Regions from separate parts of the Chitinimonas naiadis genome, predicted to be linked through region 2. Evidence: predicted binding sites of a transcription regulator. Region 2 holds the regulator's gene; each other region holds the start of a gene.
What was found. Region 2 encodes HrcA, which represses chaperone genes, less so after heat shock. Its sites were predicted from a motif close to ATTAGCACTCGNNNNNNNCGAGTGCTAAT; they were not measured.
Positions count from the first base shown of each region.

Region 1: the regulator HrcA is predicted to act here: its motif matches at 1,238-1,266, upstream of rpoH (RNA polymerase sigma factor RpoH).
Region 3: the regulator HrcA is predicted to act here: its motif matches at 1,506-1,534, upstream of groES (co-chaperone GroES).

Region 1 is NZ_BAAGVO010000009.1:197,010-199,277, reverse strand. It holds gene ACYVHK_RS24055 (FkbM family methyltransferase) at 1-197, shown strand, start outside; gene rpoH (RNA polymerase sigma factor RpoH) at 343-1,191, opposite strand; gene ACYVHK_RS24045 (glycoside hydrolase family 10 protein) at 1,990-2,268, shown strand, end outside.
Region 2 is NZ_BAAGVO010000007.1:205,173-207,440, reverse strand. It holds gene ACYVHK_RS21405 (type 2 periplasmic-binding domain-containing protein) at 1-166, opposite strand, end outside; gene hrcA (heat-inducible transcriptional repressor HrcA) at 367-1,386, shown strand; gene mltB (lytic murein transglycosylase) at 1,453-2,268, shown strand, end outside.
Region 3 is NZ_BAAGVO010000006.1:46,510-48,777, forward strand. It holds gene groL (chaperonin GroEL) at 1-1,100, opposite strand, end outside; gene groES (co-chaperone GroES) at 1,150-1,440, opposite strand; gene ACYVHK_RS19470 (lysine N(6)-hydroxylase/L-ornithine N(5)-oxygenase family protein) at 1,698-2,268, opposite strand, start outside.

The DNA.
Region 1 (2,268 bases), on a different contig from region 2:
AAATGGATGCCTTGATGGGGGCGGAGCGTGCGATTACCAATCATAAACCGCAGATGCTGATAGAAAAGCTCAAGTCAGATGAGGCCGGAATCCGTAGCTTTCTGGAAGATAGGGGCTACAAGATTCTTCAGTTGGGTATCAATCTGCTCGCTGTTCACGAAAGTGACCCTGTCTGCGCGCATATCACGATCGTCTAGATAGCGTTCCGACAGCCGAGAACATCCGGTAAGTTCTCGGAGACTCAGCATCCAGGCTGTATTAGTCGAGCAATTGGACATTCCTGCCCGAAAAAAATACAAAAAGCCGCAATCAGCGGCTTTTTGTATTTTTGACTTCCAATAATTATGCGGGTGTCGCCATCGCTGCCTTCATTTTTTGCAAGGCCTTCACCTCAATCTGACGAATACGCTCAGCAGACACACCGAACTCCGCAGCCAGCTCATGCAAAGTCGCACCGCTATCATCGGCCAACCAGCGTGACTCCACGATACGTCGGCTGCGAGCATCCAGCGTATCCAGTGCGGCCTGCAGGCCTTCACCTTGCTGATAGTCGACCGCGCGGCGTTCGAGTACGGCTACCGGCTCGCTGTCGTTATCGGCCAACCAGTCGATGGGGGCATAGCTGTCTTCGTCGCCGTCATCCGCGACCAGCGCCACATCATGGCCGGTCATGCGGGTTTCCATCTCCAATACTTCTTCACGCTTGACGCCCAAGTCGTCAGCGATCTGCTGGGCTTCCTGATGGGTCAGGGCGTTCATGCTGGACTTCATGCTGCGCAGATTGAAGAACAGCTTGCGCTGCGCCTTGGTGGTGGCAATACGCACCAGACGCCAGTTACGCAGAATGTATTCGTGGATCTCGGCACGGATCCAGTGCACGGCGAAGGAGAAGAGGCGCACGCCCCGAGCTGGCTCGAAGCGTTTGACGGCTTTCATGAGGCCGATATTGCCCTCCTGGATCAGGTCGGCCTGCGGCAAGCCATAACCAGCATAGCCACGGGCGATCGAAACCACGACGCGCAGGTGCGACATCACCAGTTTACCGGCCGCGTCGAGGTCATTCTGCTCGTGCAGGCGGGTAGCAAGGGCGGTCTCTTCTTCGGGTGTCAGCAGCGGTATCGCGCTGATCTGCTGGATATAGCGATCCAGACTGTCACCGGAGGAGATTACTGGCAGGGTCATCGTCGTCATCGTTGCTGGCTCCTTTGCACTGCGCCTATTTCCGCAGCGACTTGATATTAGCACTCTCGTTCATTGAGTGCTAACGGTTGGAAAAGTTCACGATGCGGTATTGGTCGAGGAGCGTCCGCTCGATCTGCTGCAAATCAGTCACGCTAAGTGTTTGGTAGAGATCCTACGGATTGATGCATGCGCCGCGCAAAGTGATGAAAGCAGGGCTGAAAGCCTTGATGGGTCTTGGTTTTAGGGTGAGATGGCTGTGCCTGATGGTCGGTATCTTGCCACCCGCCAGCATCTCTGCTCGCTCGAAACGGGCCTACTTTGATATGGCCATTTGGTATAATAAATAAGATTTATATTTCAAATAAATCTAAGTGCGACAAATGATTGCGGGCTTAGTATTGTGATTGAGGCCAGGCAGGGGGCGCGCTCGTATGCTGGAAACCGGCTCCTGTGGGGCCAAGCATTGGTGATGTTTTCGGGCTTATTGCTTGGGCCGTGGCGGGTGATATGCGATCCTGCGCACCTGGGCCGACAGCGTCGGCTGATCTGCAGGTGATGCCCTTGCCCTTTTCTGCGTTTGCTACGGTGTGTCGGCTTTCTCTACGCTTTGGCCGTAGCGGCCGCCTTGATTATCATTTGCTTGCCATTGGTCTTGTTTCGCAATTGCTGCTGGCATGTGCGACACCTACACCTACACCTACCGCATTCCCCGATCCTGCCCCGGCACCTGCTGAGACGCCAGCTGCTCATGTCGACAGGAAGACGACGGCCCCGACTGCGCCGGCTTCTCCGCAAATCGGCTTTGCCATGCCGCCACCGGCACCGCGCGAATTCCGGGCCGCCTGGGTGACGACGATAGGCAATATCGATTGGCCCAGTCGCCCCGGATTGACATCTGCGCAGCAGCAGGCTGAGTTAAGAACCATTCTGGATCGGGCCGCTGCACTGAAACTCAATGCCATCGTGTTGCAGGTGAGGCCGGCGGCCGACGCGCTCTATGCGTCGCAGATCGAACCCTGGTCGGAGTATCTGAGTGGCGTGCAGGGTAAAGCGCCTGATCCCTACTATGATCCGCTTGCCTTATGG
Region 2 (2,268 bases):
TGCACAGCGCCTTGGCGATATCAATATCGAAACCCGCCAGGTTGCCCTTGGCATCAATCTCGGAGAAAGGCGGGTATTTACCCTCAAGGGCAATCCGTATCGGCTCGGCGGCAGACACGGTGACCGACAGAAACACCAGAGACATCAGGTACGGCAGAAAACGCATGGAAACACTCCCGACTGGAGACAAGATCAGGCGACAACAAAATCATCCTGTTACGGTGGCGGAGACTACGCCGGGAGCAGGCCGCCTCACAATAGCCACCATCGCAGCTGTTGCATCGCAGCAAATACCGACCCACTTCTGTCAGGTCCGCACTTGCGAGATACGCTTGCTGCATGTACAGCACGCGCTACAATCGCCCCATGCTCAGTGAACGTGCGCAAATCCTGTTAAAGACCTTGGTCGAGCGCTATATCGCCGAAGGCCAGCCGGTTGGTTCCCGTACCCTTTCCAAGTACTCGGGTCTGGAGCTCTCTCCTGCGTCCATACGGAACGTGATGTCGGACCTGGAGGAGCTGGGGCTGATCACCAGTCCTCACACCTCTGCCGGGCGGGTACCGACCTCGCTGGGCTATCGGCTGTTCGTCGACAAGCTGATCACCATACAACCGCTGCAGCAGCTTGAGATTCGTGAGCTGCAAGGGCATCTGCAACCGGACAATCCAACCCGGGCCGTGGCGGCAGCGTCCTCCCTGCTGTCTCAACTGACCGAGTTCGCCGGCATCGTCCTCAGCCCCAAGCGTCGGGGCATTCCGCTGGCGCAGGTCGAGTTTGTCCGCCTGGCAGAAAAGCGCGTGCTGCTGATCCTGGTCACCGCCGATGGCGACGTACAGAACCGTATCCTGATCACCGAACGCGAGCACGCCAGCCACGAGCTGGTCGAAGCAACCAATTTCCTGAACCAGCATTGCGTCGGCAAGACGCTGGAAGAAGTGCGGGATGCGGTCTATCAGGACCTGCGTCATCTGCAAGGCAATATCACGGCATTGATGAACGCCGCCGTCGAGGCGGGCAGCCAGGCCATGGCCGAGGAACCGACACCGGTCGTGATCACCGGTGAAAGCAACCTGCTGCGGGTCGACGAATTGTCCGGCAACGTCCAGCGCCTGCGTCAGCTGTTCCGGGTATTCGAGGAAAAAACCGCATTGCTGCAACTGCTGGACCACGGCCAGCATGCGGCCGGGGTACAGATCTTCATCGGCCAGGAAGCCGGCCTGTCGCAACTCGATGAATGCTCGGTGGTCACCGCCCCTTATGAGGTCAACGGCCAGATCGTGGGCACGCTGGGCGTCATCGGTCCGACCCGCATGGCCTACGAACGCGTCATCCCCATCGTCGATATCACGGCACGACTACTGTCGTCCGCCCTGTCGCACCATTGATCCCATCCTGCCCCCACTGCCCGGCTCTCTCTGGCCGCAGTCCGGCACCCAATCGGAAACCCTGATTTGACACTGCGCGCCCTATTGCTGAGCCTGGCTGCCCTGAGCTGCCTTGCCGACGAGCTACCGACCGATTTCAGCCAGCGGCCGGATGTCCAGGCCTTCATCGAGGAGATGGCAAAGGAACCCGGCTTTGACAGGGCGACGCTGAACGCGCAGTTCGCCCAGGTCACCTACAAGGAAAACATCCTCGCCATCCTGGACAGACCATCGACCAGCCGCCCCTACTACGCCTTCCGCCCGGATTTCGTCAACGACACCCGCATTCGTCTCGGCGTGGCCTTCTGGCAGGAGCATGCGCCCTTGTTGCAGGCCGTGTCGGAGCAATATGGCGTTGAGCCTGAGTACCTGGTCTCCATCCTGGGCGTAGAGACCCTGTGGGGGCGCAATACCGGCAGTTTCCGCGTCATGGATGCGCTCTCCACGATTGCCTTCAACTACCCGCGCCGGGCCGAGTTCTTCCGCAAGGAACTGAGGGAATTCCTGCTACTGGCGCGCGACGAGCATGCCAACCCGTTCGACTTCAAGGGCAGCTACGCCGGCGCCATGGGCGCACCACAGTTCATGCCGTCGAGCTTTCATGCCTACGCTACCGACTGGGATGGCGACGGCCGCCACGACATCTGGCAGAACCCCGGCGACATCCTCGCCAGCGTGGCGAACTACTTCGCCCAGCACGGCTGGCAACGTGGCAAGCCACTGATTATCGAGGCGCAGGTACAGGGGGATCAGTTCAACACCCTGGTTGAGGACAAGTTCAACCTGCACTACCGGGTCAGTGAGCTGGCAGCGTTTGGTGTGACACCGGTGGGCGATGTGAGC
Region 3 (2,268 bases), on a different contig from region 2:
TCTTGCAGCTTCTCACGGTCGTAGTCGCTGGTCGATTCCTCGATCTGCTTGTTGATCTGGGCAACGCGTGCCTGGATCAGATCAGCCTTGCCAGCGCCGTCGATGATGGTGGTGTTTTCCTTGCCGATCTCGACGCGCTTGGCTTGGCCCAGGTCAGCCAGGGTGGCCTTTTCCAGGGTCAGACCGATTTCTTCGGCGATCACGGTGCCGCCGGTCAGGGTGGCGATGTCTTCCAGCATGGCCTTGCGACGATCGCCAAAGCCAGGAGCCTTCACGGCCACGGTCTTCAGGATGCCGCGGATGTTGTTGACCACCAGGGTAGCCAGGGCTTCGCCTTCGACATCTTCAGCGATGATCAGCAGCGGACGACCGGCCTTGGCCACTTGCTCCAGTACCGGCAGTAGGTCGCGGATGTTGCTGATCTTCTTGTCGAACAGCAGCACGAACGGGTTGTCCAGCGAAGCGATCTGCTTTTCCGGATTGTTGATGAAGTACGGGCTCAGGTAGCCGCGGTCGAACTGCATGCCTTCCACGGTGTCCAGCTGGTTTTCCAGCGAGGAGCCGTCTTCCACGGTGATCACGCCTTCCTTGCCAACCTTGTCCATGGCGTTGGCAATGATCTGGCCGACATCTTCATCGCTATTGGCGGAGATGGAACCAACCTGGGCGATTTCCTTGGAGGTGGTGGTCGGCTTGGCGATCTTCTTCAGCTCGGCAACCAGGGCCACAACAGCCTTGTCGATGCCGCGCTTCAGGTCCGTCGGGTTGAAACCGGCGGTGACGTACTTCTGGCCTTCGTTGACGATGGCCTGGGCCAGCACGGTGGCTGTGGTGGTGCCGTCACCGGCGATGTCGGAGGTCTTGGAAGCTACTTCCTTGACCAGCTGGGCGCCCATGTTCTCGAACTTGTCCTTCAGTTCGATTTCCTTGGCGACGGACACCCCGTCCTTGGTGATGGTGGGGGCGCCGAAGGAGCGCTCGAGCACCACATTACGGCCCTTGGGGCCCAGGGTTACCTTGACCGCATCGGCCAGGATGTTCACGCCGTTGACCAGTTTTACGCGGGCGGAATCACCGAATTTGACTTCTTTAGCTGCCATTTTTTAGCTCTCCAGAATTCGTGGGGTTTAAGTCAGGGAGGGGAGCCGCTCAGGCTTCGACCACACCCATGATGTCTTCTTCGCGCATGACCAGCAGTTCGTTGCCGTCGACCTTGACGGTCTGGCCGCTGTACTTACCGAAGATCACCTTGTCGCCAGCCTTGACTTGCAAGGCGCGCACGGAACCGTTGTCCAGGATCTTGCCGGTACCGACGGACACGACTTCGCCCATATCGGGCTTCTCAGCCGCATTGCCTGGCAGAACGATGCCCGAGGCAGTTTTTTCTTCGGCTTCGACGCGCTTGATCACAACGCGATCGTGCAGGGGACGAATCTTCATGGTTTGCTCCTGTGGGTATATTCAGAATGCCGTAACAGGCAAAAATCATTGAGTTGATGATCGCTGTTAGCACTCTCTGCTAACGAGTGCTAATGATATGGGCGCTCAGTACCCATTTCAAGAGCGGGGTGTTTCAAACTGATGAAGTTTTCGCCGGGCGGGTAAGGGAGTGGCAGCGGGGCGGTAGGTTCCCGTGGTCGCCAAGGACTGGGCCGGCAGCGGCGCGATGACGCCACCGCCAGCCCGCAGTTCACCGGTCAGGCGGCTTTTTCCAGCGCAACGTCCTTGGCTGTATGGGTTGCCCATTCAATCGGCAACGGTGCGTCGCCGGTCGCATAGCGCGCTTCACCGAGCAAGGAATTGACGATGGTGGCACCGCGCCAGGCGGCCAGGCTCAGTTGCGGGTCGGCGATGCCATGGCTGTAGCGACCACCGTTCTGCACATAGATGCGATGCTGGGTCGGACCATCCCAACCTACCGAGAAATCCCGTTGCAGCAGGAAACGTCCTTCCGGGTCGAGGTCGAGCCGGTCGTGCAGGGGTTCCAGGCAGCCCGGCAGCTTGGTCAGGTAGCCGGTGGCGAGGATGACCACGTCGGCATCGATGCGGTCGGTGCGGCCGTCGAAGCCGTTGTGTGCCGCCAGCGACCAGCCACCCGCCGCATGGGTATCCATGGCCTGGACTTCGCGGTGCGGCAGGATGCGCAGCTTTTGCGCAGTCCCTGTCAGAAAGCCATCGGTATAGAGGGTCTGATAGAGCTGCTTCAGCGTCTCGGGCGAGATACCGTCGCCAGCCAGCTTCTGCCGCTCGACAATGGCGGGCTTGCGC